2 regions of the Pseudarthrobacter sp. O4 genome follow, and region 2 is predicted to be linked to the other one. Evidence: riboswitches for the same ligand, from Rfam matches in the RefSeq annotation. Region 2 holds a riboswitch; the other holds the start of a gene.
The links. Region 2 has a riboswitch for glycine ahead of gcvP (aminomethyl-transferring glycine dehydrogenase). Riboswitches for the same ligand answer to the same signal wherever they lie in the genome.
Positions count from the first base shown of each region.

Region 1: it holds a riboswitch for glycine, as region 2 does, so the genes downstream of both, gcvP (aminomethyl-transferring glycine dehydrogenase) here and gcvP (aminomethyl-transferring glycine dehydrogenase) in region 2, are expected to answer to the same signal.

Region 1 covers NZ_CP189591.1:3,297,658-3,309,458, forward strand. Annotated here, with positions in the region: gene ACQCSU_RS15400 (ArsR/SmtB family transcription factor) at 1-264, shown strand, start outside; gene ACQCSU_RS15405 (SRPBCC family protein) at 285-758, shown strand; gene ACQCSU_RS15410 (MFS transporter) at 769-2,376, opposite strand; gene ACQCSU_RS15415 (TetR/AcrR family transcriptional regulator) at 2,445-2,984, shown strand; glycine riboswitch at 3,211-3,309, shown strand; glycine riboswitch at 3,311-3,427, shown strand; gene gcvP (aminomethyl-transferring glycine dehydrogenase) at 3,467-6,418, shown strand; gene gcvT (glycine cleavage system aminomethyltransferase GcvT) at 6,431-7,579, shown strand; gene gcvH (glycine cleavage system protein GcvH) at 8,188-8,571, shown strand; gene glyA (serine hydroxymethyltransferase) at 8,568-9,893, shown strand; gene ACQCSU_RS15440 (hypothetical protein) at 9,913-10,047, shown strand; gene ACQCSU_RS15445 (L-serine ammonia-lyase) at 10,061-11,458, shown strand; gene ACQCSU_RS15450 (hypothetical protein) at 11,491-11,801, opposite strand, start outside.
Region 2 covers NZ_CP189591.1:2,792,000-2,803,800, reverse strand. Annotated here, with positions in the region: gene ACQCSU_RS13035 (SLC13 family permease) at 1-220, shown strand, start outside; gene ACQCSU_RS13030 (CaiB/BaiF CoA transferase family protein) at 267-1,484, shown strand; gene ACQCSU_RS13025 (enoyl-CoA hydratase/isomerase family protein) at 1,481-2,278, shown strand; gene ACQCSU_RS13020 (hypothetical protein) at 2,344-2,850, shown strand; gene ACQCSU_RS13015 (amino acid permease) at 2,992-4,470, opposite strand; glycine riboswitch at 4,806-4,903, shown strand; glycine riboswitch at 4,905-5,012, shown strand; gene gcvP (aminomethyl-transferring glycine dehydrogenase) at 5,052-7,952, shown strand; gene gcvT (glycine cleavage system aminomethyltransferase GcvT) at 7,964-9,115, shown strand; gene gcvH (glycine cleavage system protein GcvH) at 9,148-9,531, shown strand; gene glyA (serine hydroxymethyltransferase) at 9,528-10,841, shown strand; gene ACQCSU_RS12990 (L-serine ammonia-lyase) at 11,031-11,801, shown strand, end outside.

The DNA.
Region 1 (11,801 bases), 510 kb from region 2:
CCGGCGACGGTTTCGCAGCTCGCGGAGCCGTTTCCGATCAGCCTGCCCGGGATTGTCCAGCACCTTCAGGTCCTGCAAGCCAGCGGCCTGATCCGCAGCGAAAAGATCGGCAGGGTCCGCAGCTGCAGCATCGATCCTGCCACGGTCCGGCGTGCAGAAAACTGGCTGGGCCAGCGCCGGACGCCGGCCGAGCGACGCCTCGACCGGCTCGAGGGCTTTCTGGGTGAGGACAGCCCGGACCGCCCGCCCCAGCCTCCCGACTGAACCAATTCCAGGAGCCCACCATGAACACCCCGGTAACGCACGCCAGCTTCAGCCTGGAACGCAGGCTGAACGCCCCGCCGTCGCGCGTCTTCCACGCGTTTTCCGACCATCCGAGCAAGAAGAAGTGGTTCGCGGGCCCGCCCGAATGGAACCAGGGCGAGTCCAGCCTGGACTTCCGGGTGGGCGGCCGCGAAACCGACGTCGGCGGCCCCGTCGGCGGCTTCGTCTCCACGATGCACGCGGTTTACCACGACATCGTGGAGAACCAGCGGATCGTCTACAGCTACGAAATGCTGCTGGACGGGGAGCGCATGTCCGTTTCGCTCAGCACCCTCGAGCTGGAGCCCGACGGCGGCGGCACCCTGCTGACACTGACCGAACAGGGCGCCTTCTTCACCGGTACCCGGGACAGCGACCAGGCGCAGGTGGCAGGCCGCAAGGAAGGCACCGGCGAGCTGCTCGACGCCCTCAAGGCGTACGTCGAGGGCAACTGAATCCAGCCCGCTATTTGGCGGTCGGCACCTTCCGCAGGACGACGGCGGCAAGGACTGACGCTCCCGCCATCAGTATCAGTGCGATGGCGGCCGTGACATGTACGCCCGAATCAAAGGCGGCACGAGCGGCCGCCATCACTGCTTCCGCCAGCGGGCCGGGAAGGGCTTGCGAGAGTTCCACCGCTCCGGCGAGCGTTTCACCGGCCTGGGCAACCCCGTCCGCCGTTGCCGCCCCGGTGACGCCGCCCGGGAGCCGGAGATTGCCTTGGTACGAGGCGGTCAGGATGGAGCCGAGGATGGCCGTACCCAGCAGTGAACCAACCTCGTAGCCGGTCTCGGAAATGGCAGCAGCCGCGCCGGATTTCTCCGCCGGCGCCGCACCGAGGATCAGGTCGTTAGAGATGGTCTCCGCGGCCCCGACGCCCAGGCAGAGGACCAGCAGGGCCGCCAACAGGATCCCCGGGCCGCTGCTGTGGTCGCCGAAGGCCACCAGGAAGTAGCCCGCGGCGCTCAGCAGCAGGCCGCCGGCCACCACGAAGCCCGGCCGGATCTTCCGCACCAGCGGCACTACCAGCAGGCCGGCCGCGACGGTGGCGATCAGGGCCGGAACCATCGCGACGCCGGATTCCGAGGGGGACTGGCCTTCCAGCAGCTGCAGGTGCTGGGCCAGGAAGAGGATGAAGCCATTGTAGGAAAACAGGGCGAGGACGTTTGCCGTGATGGCCGTGCTGAAGACCCGGTTGCCGAAGAGGCTGACGTCCAGCAGCGGGGCCGCCGTGCAGCCCGCGGCCCCGCGTTCCTGACCGCCTCGCAGCAGGGCCCGCTGCCGCCGGATGAAGACGTATCCCATGAGCAGGCCGAAGCCGATCAGGGCCAGGGGCGCCGGGGCGGGGCCATGGGTGGCTAGATCCTTGATGCCATAGACCACCGGCACCATTACCAGGAGGGACAGGACGATGCTGGGCACGTCCACCCGGCCGGGATTCGGATCGCGCGATTCCGGGATCAGGATGGGCCCGAGCGCCAGCAGCGGCAGGATGATCGGCACAGCGACGAGCAGGACGGCGCCCCACCAGAAGTGCTCCACGAGCCAGCCGCCGAAGATCGGGCCCAGGGCGGCGCCGCCGGAGAAACCCGCAGCCCAGATGGCCACGGCCAGCCGGCGCCGGTTCGGCTCTGGGAAGATGTTGCGGATCAGGGACAGGGTGGACGGCATCAGCATCGCGCCGAAGAAGCCCAGCCCCGCCCGTCCGGCGATCAGCCATTCGGCGCTGGGCGCGAAGGCGGTGACAGCCGAGACCGCCGCGAAGCCCGTGCTGCCGATGAAAAGGAGCCTGCGGCGTCCGATCCGGTCGCCCAGGCTGCCCATGGCCACGAGCAGCCCGGCCAGGACCAGGGGATAAGCATCCACAATCCACAGCAACTGCACCCCGGAGGCGTCCAGGCCGCGGGCGATGGCGGGCAGCGCAAAGGTGAGCGCCGTGTTGTCCACCGCGACCAGCAGCACCGGGAACATCAGCAGCGACAGCGCCAGCCAGTCGCGCCACGGCGCCCGCGGGGCCCGCGGGGCGGATGCCGGCGTTGTGGCGGTGGCTGCAGGAATCGATGTAGTCCTCATAATTAATAACTATACCGTCCAGACGGTACAGTTAAGAAATTCCGGGCCGGACAGGCATGATGGGACCCATGCCCAGAAAACCCGTCGCCCGCGAAGCCGTCCTTGACGCCTTCGAATCCCTGCTCATCGAAGAGGGCGAACGTGCCGCCACGCTGGACGCCGTCGCCAGGCGGGCCGGGGTCTCCAAGGGGGGACTGCTGTACCACTTCCCGAGCAAGGAAGCCATGGTTTCCGTGCTGCTGGAGCGGCTCGACCGGCTCCTCGGCGAGGACCTCGGGAGGATGGCCGCCGCGCCGGAAGGGGCTGCCGCATACTTCATCAAATCCTCGGTCTGGGCGGACACCCCGATGGACCGCGTGTTCGTCGCCGCCACCCGGCTGGCCGAAGTGGCCCACGAAGAAACACTGCAGCGCATTGCCGCCGCCCAGGCGGGCTGGCTGGAACTGCTCGCTGCCGACGTCGGGCCGGGCATGGCCAAGGCGGTGCTCTACATGGGCGACGGGCTCTACTTCAACGCGATGCTGGCCCGAGGACCGGGCGGACCGCTCCCACAGGTCAGCGGGGATGTCGCGAGCCTGCTGGCCGCCGTCGAACGGCTGCGTGGCTGAGCCGGACGGCCGGGCAACTCCCGTCCGCCGAGGTCGCCGGAAGCGCGCGGGGTCGCCGTAATTTCGGGATTTTCCGGCGAATCCGCAGTCTTCCCGCGATTTCGCGTCCGACGGCGGTCCTGGGGCGTAACTCTCTCGCCTGGGTCCGGTCATTGGTTTGCGGACGCGCGCCCGCCATAGGACAATGGGAGCTGTGACTGTTGTCACGAGCAATTGAATATGCCTTTGATCTGCGGCGGGAGAGTTCTGCTTGTAGGTACAAGCGGGCGCCGTAGGAGCAAACCCTCCCCAGGAATCTCTCAGGCCCATGTACCGCCGCGGCAAGGCGACTCTGGAAAGTAGCAGGCTGTCCTCTGACATGCTGTGCTCACCGACGGTGCAAGCGGAGCCCTGCGAACGCGCGGCTGCGCGGAAACTCTCAGGTCCAATACAGAGCGGGGAGGAACCCGAATCAATGTGGCGTACCCTGCGCCGCCTTAGTTATGGAGTTCCTTGTGACTGTTACCCCAGCCTCCACGTCCTTCGTTGACCGGCACATCGGCGCCCGCCGCCAGTCCGACGTCGACGCCATGCTGAAGGCTGTCGGCTACGACACCGTCGATGCGCTGGTGGACACCGCCGTTCCGAAAGACATCCGGCAGGATTCGCCGCTGGCGCTCGGCGAAGCCCTCAGCGAAGTCGAGGTCCTCGCCGAACTGCGCAAGTTGGCCGGCAAAAACAAGACCGCGGTCCAGATGATCGGCCAGGGCTACTACGACACCCTGACCCCGGCCGTCATCCGCCGGAACATCCTCGAGGCGCCCGCCTGGTACACGGCGTACACGCCCTACCAGCCCGAAATCTCGCAGGGCCGGCTTGAGGCGCTGCTGAACTTCCAGACCATGGTCCAGGACCTCGTCGGCCTGCCGATCGCCAACGCCTCCCTGCTCGACGAAGCCACCGCCGTCGCCGAAGCCGTGCTGATGATGCGCAGGGCAAACAAGAACAAGACCGCCCACGACGGCAAAACCGTCCTCGACGCCGACTGCCTGCCGCAGACCATCGCGATCGTGAGGGGCCGCGCCGAAGCGCTCGGCTTCGAGGTCGAGATCGCCGATCTTTCCAAGGGCCTGCCCGACGGCGTCATCAACGGCGTCGTCCTCCAGCAGCCCGGCGTCTCCGGCCGTGTGTTCGACCACACCGCCGTGATCGCGGACGCCAAGGCACGCGGCGCGCTCGTCACCGTCGCAGCCGACCTGCTGTCCCTGACCCTCATTACCCCTCCGGGTGAGCAGGGCGCCGACATCGCCGTCGGCTCCGCCCAGCGCTTCGGCGTCCCGCTGTTCTTCGGTGGTCCGCACGCCGCCTACATGGCCGTCCAGAAGGGCCTGGAGCGGTCCATGCCCGGCCGCCTCGTGGGAGTGTCCAAGGACAACGCCGGCGTCCCGGCCTACCGCCTGGCGCTGCAGACCCGCGAGCAGCACATCCGCCGCGAGAAGGCGACGTCCAATATCTGCACCGCCCAGGCGCTGCTGGCGATCGTGTCCTCCTTCTATGCCGTCTACCACGGCCCGGACGGGCTGAAGGCGATCGCCGAGACCACCCACGGCCACGCCAGGACCATCGCCGCCTCGCTGAAGGCCGCCGGCCTGGACGTGCTGCACACGTCCTTCTTCGACACCGTCACCGTCTCCGTCCCCGGCAAGGCCGCGAACATCATTGCCGCCGCCGAGGCTAAGGGGATCAACCTGCGCGTCATCGACGCGGACACGGTCGGGATCTCCGCCGATGAGGCCACGACGGCGGCCATTGTCGCCGACGTCGTCGCCGCCTTCGGCGCGACTGTCACAGACACTAACTCAGACGCAGAATCCGGCGATGACTCAGACACTGACTCAGGTGACGATTCCGCTTTCCGCCTGGACACCGCCGTCGAGCGCACCTCCGACTACCTCCAGCACCCGGTGTTCAACACCCACCGCTCCGAGACGCAGCTGCTGCGCTACATCCGCCGGCTCTCGGACCGTGACCTCGCGCTGGACCGCACCATGATCCCGCTGGGCTCCTGCACCATGAAGCTGAACGCCACGGCCGAGATGGAAGCCATCTCCTGGCCGGAGTTCGCCTCCATCCACCCCTTCGCCCCGGACTCCCAGACCGCCGGCTGGCGCGAACTGATCGAGGACCTGGAAGCCCAGCTGACCGAGATCACCGGCTACGACCAGGTCTCCATCCAGCCGAACGCCGGTTCCCAGGGCGAGCTCGCTGGCCTGCTGGCGATCCGCGGCTACCACTTGTCCCGCGGCGACGAGCAGCGCAACATCTGCCTGATCCCGGCCTCCGCGCACGGCACCAACGCGGCCTCGGCCGTGCTCGCCGGCATGAAGGTCGTCGTCGTCGCCACCGCCTCCGACGGCACCATCGACCACGCCGACCTGCAGTCCAAGATCGAGCTGCACAAGGACGCCCTGTCCGCGATCATGATCACCTACCCGTCCACGCACGGTGTGTACGACGCCGACGTCCGCGAGGTCTGCGACGCGGTCCACGCCGCCGGCGGCCAGGTCTACATCGACGGCGCCAACCTCAACGCCCTCGTCGGACTGGCCCAGCCCGGCCTGTTCGGCGGCGACGTCTCGCACCTGAACCTGCACAAGACCTTCTGCATCCCGCACGGCGGCGGCGGACCCGGCGTCGGCCCGGTCGCGGCCAAGGCCCACCTGGCCCCGTTCATGCCGGGCAACGCCGCGGATCCGGCCAACGGCGCCGACGGCACCCCGATCTCCGCGTCCCGCTACGGCTCCGCCGGCGTGCTGCCGATTTCCTGGGCCTACGTGAAGCTCATGGGCGGTACGGGCCTGACCGAGGCCACGAAGTCGGCGCTGCTCGCGGCCAACTACATCGCGGCGCGACTCAACGACTTCTTCCCGGTGCTCTACACCGGCGAAGGCGGACTCGTGGCCCACGAATGCATCCTGGACCTGCGCGAACTCACGGCCAAGACCGGCGTGACCGCCGAGGACGTGGCCAAGCGCCTGATCGACTACGGCTTCCACGCCCCCACCCTCGCGTTCCCGGTGGCCGGCACCCTCATGGTCGAACCCACCGAATCTGAGGACCTTGGCGAGATCGACCGCTTCATTACCGCCATGGTCTCCATCCGCGCCGAAATCGACCAGGTGGCGCACGGCGATTTCACCGTCGAGCACAGCCCGCTGCGCAACTCCCCGCACACAGCCGCGGCCGTCATCAGCACCGACTGGACCCGCGAATACCCGCGCGAGCAGGCCGTCTTCCCGGTCCACACGCTCAAGCAGGACAAGTACTTCCCGCCGGTCGGCCGGATCGACGGCGCCGCCGGCGACCGGAACCTGATCTGCTCGTGCCCTCCCCTTGAAGCGTTCGAGGACCACACAGAAGCCGTCGAGGACCACTCCGACGACTCCGCGAACTAAGGACAGCCACCGATGACTGAGAACTACACGGCCCTGTACGAAGAGCACAAGAAGCTCGGCGCCTCCTTCACGGACTTCGGCGGCTGGCAGATGCCGCTCAAGTACAGCTCCGAGCTGGCCGAGCACCACGCCGTCCGTGCGTCCGCCGGCCTCTTCGACCTCTCCCACATGGGCGAAGTCTGGGTCACCGGCCCGGGCGCCGCCGCCTTCCTGGACTACGCCCTCGTGGGCAAGATCTCCACCATGTCCATCGGCAAGGCAAAGTACTCGCTGATCTGCAACGAGGGCGGCGGCATCATCGACGACCTCATCACGTACCGCCGTGGCGATGAGAAATTCCTTGTGGTCCCCAACGCGGGCAACGCCAAGGTCGTGGCCGCGGCCCTGGCTGAAAGGGCCGGTTCCGGCAAAGAGGGGGGCTTCGACGTCGTCGTCGAGGACGCCTCCGCCTCGACCTCGTTGATCGCCGTCCAGGGCCCCAAGGCCCAGGAAATCCTGCTCCGCCTGGTTCCCGCCGCGCAGCACGAGCTCGTCACCGGGCTCAAGTACTACGCCGCCGTGGACGTCCCCTTCATGGTCGGCGGGGCCAGCCAGGAGCTGCTGCTGGCCCGCACCGGGTACACCGGTGAGGACGGCTTCGAGATCTTCGTGGCGAACGACTCCGCCGCCGCCCTCTGGCAGGCCATCGTCGCCATCGCCGAGGACGGGGAGCTGACACCCGCCGGTCTCGCTTCCCGCGATTCGCTCCGCCTCGAGGCCGGTATGCCGCTGTACGGCAACGAACTCTCGCTGGACGGCGACCCGTTTGCCGCCGGACTCGGACCCGTCGTCGCGCTGTCCAAGGAAGGTGACTTCGTCGGCAAGGCCGCCTTGGCCGCCAAGAAGGAAGCCGGCGCCGGAACCACCACGGGCCGCAAGCTCGTTGGCCTCAAGGGCCTCGGACGCCGGGCCGGCCGCGGCCACTACCCGGTCCTCAAGGACGGAAACGTGGTCGGCGAAGTCACCTCCGGCCAGCCCAGCCCGAGCCTCGGCTTCCCGGTCGCGATGGCCTACGTCGACGTCGCGTTCACCGAGCCCGGCACGGCCCTGGACATCGACCTCCGCGGCAAGACGGAGCCGTTCGAAGTAGTGGCACTGCCTTTCTACAAGCGCGCTAAGTAGCCCTTCGGGTGCCCGGGTGCCGTCGCGGCCGGTATCCTCTGCCGTCCCCGGCACCGGGACCGGCTGGCCCCAGTTTTCACGCGTGCTCGCTCGTTCTCCCCACCGTCTCCCTAACCTCGCAAGTCCCCACCGGCTCCCAGCCTTCGCAAGCTCAGGCCGGGTCCCTCGCCGGCGTGGCCCCACGGCCAGGGAACCCGGACGGCGGGGGCCCCACGCTTAGACGCACGCTTTCGAAAACCGCGGCCAGCCAGCCCCTCAAGGGCAGCTCACCTTCAGGGAACTGAAGAGATCCGGACCAACGCGAACCAGCGCCTTTGAAAGCCAAGGGTGCTGAAAATTGACCGCCTACCGAGGGTCGGCACTAGAAGAATACGAAGGACCACGGTTCCTTTCCGGGAACTGGTGGTCTGTCCGAAACTGTTGGCCCCGAAAACTGAACTGGCCGATAGCGGCAGGGGAGCGGATTCCGGAAGCGTGCGTCTAAGCGAGGAACGAGCGAGCACGCGGAGGAATTCGGTTTCCTGACGCGTAACCCGGCCACGGCTGATATCAACACCCAGCCACAATTGATTTAGCACCACGACCAAACCAAGACTTAGGAAAAACACATGGCAAGAGTTGCCCCTGAACTGCAGTACTCCGCCGAGCACGAGTGGGTTGCGCGGGAGGCCGGGAACGTTGTGTCCATCGGCATCTCCGCCGTGGCCACGGATGCCCTCGGCGACATCGTCTACGTGGATCTCCCCGAGGTCGGCGCAGCGGTGACCGCGGGGGAGACCTGCGGCGAGGTCGAGTCAACCAAGTCCGTCTCGGACCTGTACTCCCCGGTCACCGGCGAGGTCACCGAGATCAACCCCGCCGTCGTCGCTGACCCCGCGCTGATCAACAGCGACCCCTATGGTGCCGGCTGGCTGTTCAAGGTCGCTGCCGAGTCCGACGGACCGCTGCTCTCGGCCCAGGAGTACGCGTCCAAGAACGGCGGCGAACTGTGAGCGGCGCACATGCAGGCACAGTAACGTTCGAGCAGGTCATTTCCCCGAGCCTGGACGCCTTGCTGTCCGAGCTGGACCCGGAAATCGCGGCGCAGATCGATGCCGAGCTGACCCGCCAGCGGGACGGCCTGGAAATGATCGCCTCGGAGAACCACACCGCCGTGGCCGTGATGCAGGCGCAGGGCTCGGTGCTGACCAACAAATACGCCGAGGGCTACCCGGGCAAGCGCTACTACGGCGGCTGCGAGCACGTGGACGTGATCGAGCAGCTCGCGATCGACCGGGTCAAGGCCCTGTTCGGCGCCGAATACGCGAACGTGCAGCCGCACTCCGGCGCGCAGGCCAACGCCTCGGTCATGCACGCGCTGATCAAGCCGGGCGACACCATCATGGGCCTGAACCTCGCCCACGGCGGGCACCTGACGCACGGCATGCGGATCAACTTCTCCGGCCGTCTGTACAACGTGGTCCCGTACCAGGTCCGCGAGGAGGACCACCGGATCGACATGGCCGAGGTGGAGCGGCTGGCGCTGGAGCACAAGCCGGCGCTGATCGTGGCCGGCTGGTCCGCCTACGCCCGGCAGCTGGACTTCGCCGAGTTCCGCCGGATCGCCGACTCCGTGGGCGCCTACCTGATGGTGGACATGGCGCACTTCGCCGGGCTGGTCGCCGCCGGGCTGCACCCCTCCCCGGTCCCTTACGCGCACGTCACCACGTCCACGACGCACAAGACCCTCGCCGGTCCGCGCGGCGGCATCATCCTGTCCAACGACGCCGGCATCGCCAAGAAGATCAACTCGGCGGTGTTCCCCGGCCAGCAGGGCGGCCCGCTGGAGCACGTCATCGCCGGCAAGGCCGTGGCCTTCAAGATCGCCGCGTCCCCGGAGTTCAGGGAACGCCAGGAACGGGTCCTCGCCGGCGCCCGGATCCTGGCCGAGCGCCTGGTCCAGCCGGACGTCACGGCCAAGGGGATCAACGTGATCTCCGGCGGCACGGACGTGCACCTGGTCCTGGTGGACCTGCGCAACTGCGAGCTCAACGGGCAGCAGGCCGAGGACCGCCTCGCGGAAATCGACATCACGGTCAACCGCAACGCCGTGCCGTTCGACCCCCGCCCGCCGATGGTCACCTCAGGCCTGCGGATCGGCACCCCGGCACTGGCCACCCGCGGCTTCGGCGAAGCAGCCTTCGCGGAGGTTGCGGACATCATCGCCGAGGCCCTGACCGCCGACGCCGGCGCCGACCTGTCCGGTCTGCGTCACCGCGTGGAGGCCCTCGCCGCCGCGCACCCGCTCTACCCCTCGGTTGCCAACCTCGCCTAAGGGACGTATTACAGAAGTAGTGGCACTACAGATCACGACGCCGGGCCGCCGCCACCAGCTGCCGCCCGGCGTCGTGCATCCGGCAGCGATGCCGCCCACCGGCGGCCGCACAGCCCTCCGGCAGGACCATCTGCCGGACCACAGTTTGACCTAGTTAGGAACCGACAATGGCTGTTGGAGTCTTTGACCTTTTTTCCATCGGGATAGGACCGTCCAGTTCGCACACCGTGGGCCCCATGCGGGCCGCCGCGGTCTTCGCGGGTGAACTCAAGGCGTCCGGAGACCTGGACCGGGTGGCCTCGCTGCGCGTGGACCTCTACGGGTCCCTCGCCGCCACCGGCCGCGGCCACGGCACCATGACCGCCATCCTGCTCGGGCTGGAAGGCTACCACCCCGAGCGCATCCTCCCGGACGAGGTGGAGGAACGGCTTGCCGCCATCGCCGCAACCGGCACCCTGAACCTGGCCGGTGAGGTTCCCCTGCCCTACGGGGAATCCGACATGGTCCTACGCCCGCTCACCGTGCTCCCGCGGCACACGAACGGGATGACGTTCACGGTCTCCGACGCCGGCGGCGGGGTCCTCCATGGCGCTACCTTCTTCTCCGTGGGCGGCGGCTTCATCGTCCGCGAGGGCGAGGAAGAGGCAGCCCAGAAGGAATTGGACGAGTCCAAGAAGGAACTGCCGCTGCCGTTCCGCACCGCCGCGGAACTGCTGGGCCACTGCTCCGCCAAGGGGCTGTCCATCGGCGAGATCATGATGGTCAACGAGCGCGCCTCCAGGTCGGAGCAGGAGATCCGGGAAGGCCTGCTGCACATCTACTCCGTGATGGAAGGCTGCGTCGCAGTCAGCCTCAAGCGCGAGGGCCTGCTGCCCGGCGGGCTCAAGGTCCGCCGCCGCGCCCCCGACTGGCATGAGCGGCTCCTGAAGGAGGACACGGACCGGGACCCGAAGTACTGGCAGGAATGGGTCAACCTGATCGCGCTGGCCGTCAACGAGGAAAACGCCTCCGGCGGGCGGGTCGTGACGGCCCCCACGAACGGCGCGGCGGGCATCATCCCGGCCGTGCTGTACTACGCCCTGCACTTTGCCCCCGGCATGGACAAGGCCACCCAGCAGGACCGCGACGAGACGATCGTCAAGTTCCTGCTGACCGCCGCCGCCGTCGGGGTGCTCTACAAGGAACAGGCCTCGATCTCCGGCGCCGAGGTGGGCTGCCAGGGCGAGGTGGGCTCGGCGTCGTCGATGGCGGCCGCCGGCCTGGCCGAAGTCATGGGCGGAACCCCCGGGCAGGTGGAGAACGCCGCGGAGATCGCGATGGAACACAACCTCGGCCTGACGTGCGATCCGATCGGCGGGCTCGTGCAGATCCCCTGCATCGAACGCAACGCGATCGCCGCGGCCAAGGCCATCAACGCCGCGAAGATGGCGCTCTGGGGCGACGGCACGCACCGCGTCTCCCTCGATGAGGTCATCGTGACCATGCGGGAGACCGGCAAGGACATGAGCTCCAAGTACAAGGAAACCGCCATGGGCGGCCTCGCCGTCAACGTTCCGGAGTGCTGAGACTATAGTTCCAAGGCCGAGCGTGGCGGGACCTAGCGCGCGGTAAAGGCCGGTTCGGTGAGCTCCGCCACACGCAGCTCGTGTCCCCGCAGCACCACCTCAGCGAACTGCCACAAGATGGCGCCCGTTGGCGCGTGGACCACCATGTCACGGCGCAGCGGCATTTGGAGGAGCGAACCACCGGCTGGCTGCGGTTGCCAGCGCGGGACCCCCGGGGCCGTCAGGACCCCGAGTGGCAGCGGGTGCAGCGAGGCCACTTCGGCCGGATGCCGGCGGGGCCGCTGCGGCCCGTCCAACAGGACAACAACGGGAGTGATGACGATGCCGCGGCTGGCTGGAAAAT
Region 2 (11,801 bases):
CGGGGACATCGCCGGCTGGGCAGTCATCGCCGCCCTGGGCGTATGTTCATCCATCGTGGACGTCTCGCCATTCTCCACGGTCGGCGCCACCTTTGTGGCCACCGTCGATGAGGACGAACGGCCGCGTATCACCAGGTTGCTCACGCGCTGGGGCCTCTCAATGGTGGTGGTCGGCCCGCTCATGCTGGTCGGCGCGCTCGTCATCCCTGCCAGCTTGTGAACATCGCTCAACCGACTTCCGTGCTAAACGAATTAGGGAATCCATCATGATCAAGCCACTCCACGGAATCACCGTGGTTGACCTCAGCAGAGCGCTTGCCGGCCCGTACTGCACCGCGTTGCTTGCCGACATGGGCGCCAAGATCATCAAGGTCGAAAGCATCAACGGCGGCGACACAGCCCGCCAATGGCCGCCGTTCCAGGACAACCACAGCCTCTACTTCGACTCTGTGAACCGCAACAAGACATCGGTCTGCCTCGACTTCTACTCCCCTGAGGGACGGGAAATCCTAGGCAGGCTGATCGCCGGGGCGGACGTCCTGGTAGAGAACTTCAAGCCCTGCACCCTGGAGAAAATGGGGCTGACCGGGGAGCACCTCGAAGAGCTCAACCCCCGGCTCGTCGTCGGGTCCGTCACCGGCTTCGGCGCCGCCGGCCCGCTCAAGGACGACGCTGGCCTGGATCAGGTGATCCAAGGAATGTCCGGACTCATGTCCGTCACCGGCGCCGATCCCGGGCACACCTACCGTGTAGGCGTACCGATTGTGGACATCACCTCAGGAATGGTCTGCGCCTTCGGCATCGTCTCAGCACTGCTGGGACGGAGCAACGGCCACTCCATCAGCCGCGTATCAACGTCCCTGCTGGAAACGGCACTGAACCTTTCGGCGTTCCAGGGCCAGAGAGCCCTCAGCCTCGGCGAGACCCCCTTTCCTCAGGGAAACAACCACCCGGTGATCGCCCCGTACGGCATATTCAAGACCGCCACGGAACCCATCAACATCGCCGTCGGCAATGACAAGCAGTGGCGGGCGTTCTGCGATTTGCTCCAAGTTCCACTGGCGGTGGAGGATCCCCGGTTCATCACCGGCGCGGACCGCTCGGCAAACAGAGACCAGCTGACGGAGCTTATTGAATCGGCGCTGTCTTCCAAGGCCGCCGCGGAGTGGGTCCCGATGATCAACCAGTCAGGCATCCCGTGCGGTCCGATCTACGACTACACGCAAGCCCTGGCATCCCAGCAGGTGGCCGCTCTGGGTCTGGTCCAGCAGAGCCGGCGGCGCGACGGTTCCGCACTGCCGCTTCTGCGGGGGCCTCTGAGTCTCGACGGCGAGGCCAGCGAGATTCTGTCACCGCCTCCCCTTTTGGGCGAACACACCGCGGAGGTCCTGCGGGAGATTGGCTTCTCCGACGACGACATCGAGCGGCTTGAGGCCAATGGCCACTTGAAGACCAACAAGGAAACGGCAGAAGCGCGGCGATGAGCAATTCAGCACGCAACCCCAGAATCAACGTCAGCATCACCGGCGGGGTGGCATCAGTCGAGATCGACAATCCCACCCAGCGGAACGCCCTGACCAAGACCATGTGCCTGGAGCTCCAGGACCTGATGCCACGGCTTGATGCCGATCCTGACGCCACCGTCGTGGCACTTCGCGGCGTTGGCAATACGTTCTGCGCGGGCGCGGCCATCGGCGAACTGTCCTCGGTGCTTCTGGACCGGCAGGACGATGACACCAGCGTCGACCAACTGAGCCGGGCCGACCAAGCCATCGCATCGATCACGAAACCCACCATGGCAATGGTTGACGGGGCCTGCATGGGAGGGGGCTGGCAGATCGCCTCAGCCTGCGATTTCATCATCGCGAGCGAACGCTCCGTATTCGCCATCACCCCAGCCAAGATCGGCATCATCTACCCCCGGCCCGGCATCGAGCGGCTCGTGCGTCAGGTCGGGCACGCCAACGCGAAGTTCATTCTCCTCACCGGCCAGGCGTTTACCGCAGCCCGAGCCCAGGCCCTCGGCCTGGTGGCCGAGGCCGTTCCCGACGATGCGTTTGAGGAGCGGTGCAGCTCCATTGTCAGCTCCCTCCTGAACCACTCCCGCTTTTCAATGCATTCCATGAAGCACCTGGTGAACCTGACGGACATGAATCACTCTGGCATTGACAAGGAATGGGAGGACGCCTGGGCGGCCATGCCAGACAGCCCGGACATGGGAATCGGCATCAACGCATTCCTGAACCGGGAGCAGCCGCGGTTTAGATGGCCCGGGTGATGCGGTCCCGGCGACCGTCCACATGGACATGGCCCGGCGCTGAGCATCGGGGGTAGATTGTGGGCATGGGACAGATTTCCTCAGGCCGTCGAGATTTGCTCGCTGATCGGCTCTTGGGTGTAGCGGAGTTCAGCCACGCGCACTGGTTCTTCGGCAATCTCTATGAGGCCCTCGTCAAAATCCCGCACCGGGTCGCGGCCTCGGAAGCAAGCCGTGAACTCCCGCGGTCCCCCTTTGGAGCGGGAAGCCCCGGCCGCTACTACGCCCCGATCGCCCCGATCAACGCCCCTGCCGCCATCGCTGCCCTCGCGGCGGGTTGGAATCATTCCAACAGCAGGGTCTGGCTCATAGTGGCTGCAGCCAGCTCCACGACGGGTGCGGCCGCTACCGCATACCTGCTCCGGTCCATCAACCCCGACCTGTTCTTCAGCCCACAACCGCTCAGCGAGATGCGCCGCAACCCCCTGCTGAAGCGGTGGTACAGGGTCCACGCCCTGAGACTCACCGCCAGCGCGGTTGCCCTGGCTGCCATCCACCAGGCACGGACAATCCGGCTCAGAAGCCGCGGATAAGACTCCCACCCTGGGTGGACTTCGGACATTCCGCGACACCCGTCTTCGGAAAATGACAGCAAGGCCGAGTCCTAAGCAGTCCCTTAAAGCGCGACGCCGGAACCCATCTCGGGTTCCGGCGCCGTGCTTAAGCGGTGGCTCCTAGACTGCGGCTGCTTCCGCGGCCAGGGTTTCCGACTCTGCCATGGCCTTCCACTCGGCCACGCGGGCCTGGTGCAGCGGAGACTTGCGGACCACGGCGTAGGCTCCGCCCAGGATGGCGAACCAGATCGGCGTGACCAGCAGCGCGGTGAGGGTGTCCGGCTGGGTGGTCAGGGCCCAGATCAGGAACGCGAAGAACGCGAAGACCACCCAGACCATGGGGATGCCGCCGGGCATCTTGAACGGTGAGGCCTGGTGCAGTTCGGGGCGGCGCTTCCGGAACACGAGGTAGCTGGCCAGGATGATGGACCAGACGAACATGAAGCAGACGGCGGACACGGTGGTGACCATGTCGAACGCGACGCCGACGTCCTTGCCCGCGTAGAGCAGGGCCACGCCGGCGAGCAGCAGCACGCAGGAGAGGAACAGGGCGTTCTGCGGGACCTTGCGGGTGGAGAGGCGGCCGAAGAGCTTGGGGGCGTCGCCGTCGTTGGCCAGCCCGAACACCATCCGCGAGGTGGAATAGATGCCCGAGTTGGCGGAGGACATCGCGGACGTCAGCACCACGAGGTTCACCACGGTCGCTGCGATGCCCAGCCCGGCCAGCGAGAACATGCCGATGAACGGGCTGTGGCCGGCCTGGAACTCGGTCCACGGGGTGACGGACATCAGGATGATCAGGGCGCCGACGTAGAAGAGCATGACGCGCAGCGGGATGGCGTTGATGGCGCGGGGCAGGTTGTGCTCCGGGTTCTTCGTTTCGGCCGCGGCGGTGCCCACGAGTTCAATGCCCACGAACGCGAACACGGCGATCTGGAAACCGGCCACGAAGCCCATGAATTCCTTGGGGAAGAAGCCGCCGTGGCTCCAGAGGTTGGTGAAGCTGGCGGTGCCGGCGTTGGACTGGAAGCCGGTGAAGATCATCACCAGGCCCACCACAATCAGCGCCACGATGGCCACGATCTTGATGAGCGCAAACCAGAATTCGGTCTCGCCGAAGGCCTTCACGGTGGGCAGGTTCAGCAGAAGCAGGATGATGATGGTGGCAACGCCCGGGACCCAGAGCTGGATGCCCGGCCACAGCTGCTCGGCGTAGCCGGCGATCGCGATCACGTCCGCCACACCGGTGACCACCCAGCAGAACCAGTAGGTCCAGCCGGTGAAGAAGCCGGCCCAGGGGCCCAGGAGGTCGCCGGCGAAGTCGCTGAAGGACTTGTAGTTCAGGTTGGACAGCAGCAGCTGGCCCATGGCCCGCATCACGAAGAACAGCATGAAGCCGATGATCATGTACACGAAGATCACGGAGGGCCCGGCCACCGAAATGGTCTTGCCGGAACCCATGAAAAGGCCGGTGCCGATGGCGCCGCCGATGGCCAGGAGCTGGATGTGCCGGTTGCTCAGCGAGCGTGCAAGGTGCGGGGGCGATGAAGGCCTTGGGGCTGTTCCGTCGGCAGTGAGGGTCGAACGAAGTTCCGTCATATGGATTCTTTCCTGTGTGCGGTGGAGTGCGCCAAAATGGGCGCAAAAAACGCCGGCGCCGACGCGTGCAGCAGCGCTGGCGGGCCTCGAGTGACGCATCACTCGGCCGGATCCGGGAGTTTCGTCAGGGATTGTTTAGTCCGCTTCCGTTGACTCAGGAGCGGAGAATCAGGGTGGCTGGCGTCGTTGCCGAAGTCACAGCGACAATTGTGAACACCGTCACTCGACAATGTCAAGAGGGACCACACTCGGATAAAAATGACTTATTTTTCTTGCACGCAGTCGGGAAAGCAGCTAGTGTGTGAAGCGCGTCACTTACGAGTGATGCGTGCTTATGAACTGCGGCGGGAGAGTCCTGCCGGTACATTCAGCAGGCGCCGTAGGAGCAAATCCTCCCCAGGAATCTCTCAGGCCCATGTACCGCCGCGGCAAGGCAACTCTGGAAAGCAGCAAGGCTCCGGCCTTACTCACCGACGGTGCAAGCGGCGCCCTGTAACAGCAGGGTCTGCGGAATCTCTCAGGTCCAAGACAGAGCGGGGAGGAACCCGAATCATCGTGGCACCCTTAGTGCCACCTGAATTATGGAGTTCCTCATGACGATTCAGTCGTCCCTTTCCACGTTTGCAGACCGTCACATTGGTGCCCGCCGCCAGGCCGACATCGACACCATGCTGAAGGCTGTCGGCTACGACAGCGTTGATGGCCTGGTGGACACTGCCGTTCCCGACTCGATCCGCCAGGAAACCGCCCTCAGCCTGGACAACGCGCTGAGCGAGGTTGAGGTTCTTGCCGAGCTGCGCCGCCTGGCGTCAAAGAACAAGACGGCCGTGCAGATGATCGGCCAGGGCTACTACGACACCGTCACGCCCCCAGTGATCCGCCGCAACATCCTCGAATCCCCGGCCTGGTACACCGCCTACACCCCGTACCAGCCGGAAATCTCCCAGGGCCGCCTCGAGGCCCTGCTGAACTTCCAGACCATGGTCCAGGACCTCACAGGCCTCCCGGTGGCCAACGCTTCCCTGCTGGATGAAGCCACCGCGGTGGCCGAAGCCGTGCTGCTGATGCGCCGCGCCAACAAGAACAAATCCGCTGCCGGCGGCAAGACCGTCCTGGACGCCGATGTGCTGCCGCAGACCATCGCGATCGTGAAGGGCCGCGCCGAGGCGCTTGGCTTCGAGGTGGAGGTCGCGGACCTCTCCCAGGGCCTGCCCGACGGCGAGATCAGCGGCATCGTGCTGCAGCAGCCGGGCGTTTCCGGCCGCGTGTGGGACCAGTCCGGCGTGATTGCCGCCGCCAAGGCACGCGGCGCGCTGGTCACGGTCGCAGCGGACCTGCTGGCCCTGACCCTGATCACCCCTCCGGGCGAGCAGGGCGCGGACATCGCCGTCGGAACCGCGCAGCGCCTGGGTGTTCCACTGTTCTTCGGCGGCCCGCACGCCGCCTACATGGCCGTCCGTGAAGGCATGGAGCGCACCCTCCCGGGCCGCATCGTCGGCGTCTCCAAGGACAACACCGGCATCCCCGCCTACCGCCTGGCCCTGCAGACCCGCGAGCAGCACATCCGCCGCGAGAAGGCCACCTCCAACATCTGCACCGCGCAGGCACTGCTGGCCATCGTCTCCTCGATGTACGCCGTCTACCACGGCCCCGAAGGTCTGTTGGCCATCGCCGAGACCGTCCACGGCAACGCCCGCACCCTCGCCACCACGCTGAAGACGGCCGGCCGCGAACTCGTTTCCGAGTCCTTCTTCGACACCATCACCGTCCGCGTCCCGGGCAAGGCCAAGAAGGTCATCGCCGCGGCGGAAGCCCGCGGCATCAACCTGCGCGCCATCGACGCGGACACGGTGGGTGTCTCCATTGACGAGACCACGACGCCGGAGATCCTCTCCGCGGTAGCCGTCGCCTTTGGCGCCGGTCCGGTTGGCTCTGCAACGGGCTTTGAGCTGCCCGGCTCGGTGGTGCGCTCCTCCGATTTCCTGCAGCACCCGGTGTTCAACACGCACCGCTCCGAAACCCAGCTGCTGCGCTACATCCGCAAGCTCAGCGACCGCGACCTCGCGCTGGACCGCACCATGATCCCGCTGGGTTCGTGCACCATGAAGCTGAACGCCACGGCCGAAATGGAAGCCATCTCCTGGCCGGAGTTCGCCTCCATCCACCCGTTTGCTCCGGACTCCCAGACTGAGGGCTGGCGTGAACTGATCGATGGCCTGGAAGCTGACCTGGCGGAGATCACCGGTTACGACCAGGTCTCCATCCAGCCGAACGCCGGTTCCCAGGGCGAGCTCGCCGGCCTGCTGGCCATCCGCGGCTACCACCTGTCCCGCGGCGATCAGCACCGCGACATCTGCCTGATCCCAGCCTCGGCCCACGGCACCAACGCCGCCTCGGCAGTGCTGGCCGGCATGAAGGTCGTCGTGGTCGCCACGGCATCTGACGGCACGATCGACCACGCGGACCTCGCCGCGAAGATCGACACCCACAAGGATGCGCTGTCCTGCATCATGATCACCTACCCGTCCACGCACGGCGTGTACGACGCCGACGTGCGCGAGGTCTGCGACTCCGTGCACGCGGCAGGCGGCCAGGTCTACGTGGACGGCGCCAACCTGAACGCGCTGGTGGGCCTGGCCCGGCCGGGCAAGTTCGGCGGCGACGTGTCCCACTTGAACCTGCACAAGACGTTCTGCATCCCGCATGGCGGCGGCGGCCCGGGCGTCGGCCCGGTCGCGGCCAAGGCCCACCTGGCACCCTTCATGCCGGGCGATGCCAACAAGGCCGCGCACGAAGCCGGCGCTTCCGTGCCAGGGACTGGCGTGGCCATCTCCGCGTCACGCTTCGGCTCCGCCGGTGTCCTGCCGATCTCCTGGGCCTACGTGAAGCTTATGGGCGGCCAGGGCCTGACGGAGGCCACCAAGTCCGCGCTGCTGGCTGCGAACTACATCGCGAGCCGTTTGAACGAGTCCTTCCCGGTCCTGTACACCGGTGAAGGCGGACTCGTGGCCCACGAATGCATCCTGGACCTTCGTGAACTGACCGCCCGCACCGGGGTCACCGCGGAAGACGTGGCCAAACGCCTCATCGACTACGGCTTCCACGCCCCCACCCTGTCCTTCCCCGTGGCGGGAACGCTGATGGTGGAGCCCACCGAGTCCGAGGACCTCGCCGAGATCGACCGCTTCATCACGGCCATGATCACGATCCGCCAGGAGATCGAGCAGGTCGCCAACGGCGACTTCACCCTGGAGAACTCCCCGCTGCGCAACGCACCGCACACCGCGGCCGCCGTCGTCTCCTCCGCCTGGAACCGCGACTACCCGCGCGAGCAGGCAGCCTTCCCGGTCCACCACCTCAAGCAGGACAAGTACTTCCCGCCCGTGGGCCGCATCGACGGCGCAGCCGGTGACCGCAACCTCGTCTGCTCCTGCCCACCCCTCGAAGCTTTCGAGGACAACACAGCAGACTTCGAAAACTAAGGATTTCCCCGATGACTGAGAACTACACCGCGCTCTACGAGCAGCACCAGAAGGCCGGCGCCTCCTTCACCGACTTCGGTGGCTGGCAGATGCCCCTGAAGTACGACTCCGAGCTCGCCGAACACCACGCAGTCCGCAACTCCGCCGGCCTGTTCGATCTCTCCCACATGGGCGAAGTCTGGGTCACCGGCCCCGACGCCGCGGCGTTCCTGGACTACGCCCTGGCCGGCAAGCTCTCCGCGATCGCCGTGGGCAAGGCCAAGTACTCGCTGATCTGCCAGGAAGACGGCGGCATCATCGATGACCTCATCTCGTACCGCCGTCCGGCGGGGGCCGACGGCACTGACAAGTACCTGGTGGTCCCCAACGCCGGCAACGCCAAGGTGGTCGCCGCCGCGCTGGCCGAAAGGGCCGGTTCCGGCAAAGAGGGAGGCTTCGACGTCGTGGTGGAGGACGTCTCCAACGCGACCTCGCTGATCGCCGTCCAGGGCCCCAACGCCGAGGCCATTCTGCTGACCCTGGTCCCGGCCGAACAGCATTCCCTCGTCACCGAGCTCAAGTACTACGCCGCCGTCGAGGTCGAAATTAACGGCCAGGAGCTCTTGCTGGCCCGCACCGGCTACACCGGCGAGGACGGCTTCGAAATCTACATCCCCAACGAGGACGCCGCAGGCCTGTGGGAAGCCCTGCTCGAAACCGGCGCCAGCCGCGGGCTCATCCCCGCCGGCCTGGCCTGCCGTGACTCGCTGCGACTGGAGGCCGGCATGCCGCTGTACGGCAATGAGCTCTCCCGCGAAGGCAACGCCTACGCCGCAGGCCTGGGCCCGGTTGTCTCGCTCGCCAAGGAAAGCGACTTCGTCGGCAAGGCAGCCCTGACCGCGATCAAGGCAGCCGGCGTCGGCACCTCAACCGGCCAGAAGCTCGTAGGCCTCAAGGGCCTGGGCCGCCGCGCGGCCCGCGGCCACTACCCGGTCCTGAAGGACGGCACCCTCGTCGGCGAGGTCACCTCCGGCCAGCCGAGCCCCACCCTGGGCTACCCGGTGGCGATGGCGTACGTCGACGTCGAGCACGCCGAACCCGGCACCGTCCTGGACATCGATCTGCGCGGAAAGACCGAGCCCTTCGAAGTCGTCGCCCTGCCGTTCTACAAGCGCCAGAAGTAATTCTTCTCCCTTTCGATCCTAAGGAATTTGATATGAGCAAGGTAGTTGCTGAACTGAAGTACTCCGCCGAGCACGAGTGGGTTGCCGTTGACGGCTCCGGACCGTCCGTGATCGGTGTCTCCGCTGTGGCAGCCGACGCCCTCGGCGACATCGTCTACGTGGATCTGCCCGAGGTCGGCTCCACCGTGACGGCCGGTGAGACGTGCGGTGAGATTGAGTCCACCAAGTCCGTTTCGGACCTGTACTCCCCGGTGACCGGCGAGGTCACGGACGTCAACGACGGCGTCGTCGCTGACCCCGCGCTGATCAACACGGACCCCTATGGTGCCGGCTGGCTCTTCAAGGTCGCGGTGGAGTCCGAGGGTCCGCTGCTGTCGGCCGAGGAATACGCTGCTGCGAACGGTGGTGAACTGTGAGCAACACATCCGTCATTGAGCAGGTTGTCTCGCCGAGCCTGGACGCAGACCTGTCCGAGCTGGACCCGGAAATCGCGGCGAAGATCGATGCCGAGCTGACCCGCCAGCGGGACGGCCTGGAAATGATCGCCTCGGAGAACCACACCGCCGTGGCCGTGATGCAGGCGCAGGGCTCGGTGCTGACCAACAAATACGCCGAGGGCTACCCGGGCAAGCGCTACTACGGCGGCTGCGAGCACGTGGACGTGATCGAGCAGCTCGCGATCGACCGGGTCAAGGCCCTGTTCGGCGCCGAATACGCCAACGTGCAGCCGCACTCCGGCGCGCAGGCCAACGCCTCGGTCATGCACGCGCTGATCAAGCCCGGCGACACCATCATGGGCCTGAACCTCGCGCACGGCGGGCACCTGACGCACGGCATGCGGATCAACTTCTCCGGCCGTCTGTACAACGTGGTCCCGTACCAGGTCCGCGAGGAGGACCACCGGATCGACATGGCCGAGGTGGAGCGGCTGGCGCTGGAGCACAGGCCGGCGCTGATCGTGGCCGGCTGGTCCGCCTACGCCCGGCAGCTGGACTTCGCCGAGTTCCGCCGGATCGCCGACTCCGTGGGCGCGTACCTGATGGTGGACATGGCGCACTTCGCCGGGCTGGTCGCGGCCGGTCTGCACCCGTCCCCGGTCCCTTACGCGCACGTCACCACGTCCACGACGCACAAGACCCTCGCCGGTCCGCGCGGCGGCATCATCCTGTCCAACGACGCCGGCATCGCCAAGAAGATCAACTCGGCGGTGTTCCCCGGCCAGCAGGGCGGCCCGCTGGAACACGTCATCGCCGGCAAGGCCGTGGCGTTCAAGATCGCCGCGTCCCCGGAGTTCAGGGAACGCCAGGAACGGGTCCTCGCCGGCGCCCGGATCCTGGCCGAGCGCCTGGTCCAGCCGGACGTCACCGCCAAGGGCATTAACGTGATCTCCGGCGGCACCGATGTGCACCTGGTCCTGGTGGACCTGCGCAACTGCGAGCTCAACGGGCAGCAGGCCGAGGACCGCCTCGCGGAAATCGACATCACGGTCAACCGCAACGCCGTGCCGTTCGACCCCCGCCCGCCGATGGTCACCTCAGGCCTGCGGATCGGCACCCCGGCACTGGCCACCCGCGGCTTCGGCGAAGCAGCCTTCGCGGAGGTTGCGGACATCATCGCCGAGGCACTGACCGCCGACGCCGGCGCCGACCTGTCCGGTCTGCGTCACCGCGTGGAGGCCCTCGCCGCCGCGCACCCGCTCTACCCGGGCATGGCCAATCTCGCCTAACGGCGCCGGGACCGGCTCCGGGGCTCGCGGCCCTTTGGGACCGGCATCCTCCGCGTGCTCGGTCGCGAAGACGCCCGCTGAGCGGACGTGTCGCTCCCTTAGACGCACGCTTCCGGATGTCGGTCCCAAAGGGCCTGCTGATCGCCTCACCCACCGTCCCTGCCACGATTATCTAGTTAGGAACCGACCATGGCCGTTGGAGTCTTCGACCTTTTTTCGATTGGTATTGGACCATCCAGTTCGCACACCGTGGGCCCCATGCGGGCCGCCGCGGTCTTCGCGGGTGAACTCAAGGACTCCGGTGCGCTGGACCGCGTGGCCTCGCTGCGCGTTGACCTCTACGGATCGCTGGCCGCCACCGGCCGCGGCCACGGCACCATGACCGCCGTGTTGCTGGGCCTGGAGGGATACCACCCCGAAGTCATCCTCCCCGATGAGGTCGAGGAAAGGCTCGCATCGATCGCCGAAACCGGCACCCTGAACCTGGGCGGCGGCGCGGACCCGGCCTCCGGCATGCCGCTGCCGTACGGGGAATCGGACATGGTCCTGCACCCGCTCACCGTGCTCCCGCGCCACACCAACGGCATGAAGTTCAGCGTCTCCGACGCCGACGGCGCCCTGCTGCACGAGGTCACGTTCTTCTCCGTGGGCGGTGGTTTCATCGTCCGCGAGGGCGAGGAAGACGCGGCCCTGAAGGAACTGGACGAGTCCAAGAAGGAACTGCCGCTGCCGTTCCGCACCGCCGCGGAACTGCTGGAGCACTGCCGGGTTACCTCTCTCAGCATCAGCGACGTCATGCGGGTCAATGAAGAAGATAATCGCACCGAGGAGGAGATCCGCGAGGGACTGCTGCACATCTACTCCGTCATGGAGGGCTGCGTGCAGGTCAGCCTCAAGCGCGAGGGCCTGCTGCCCGGTGGCCTCAAGGTCCGCCGCCGGGCGCCAGACTGGCACGAGCGG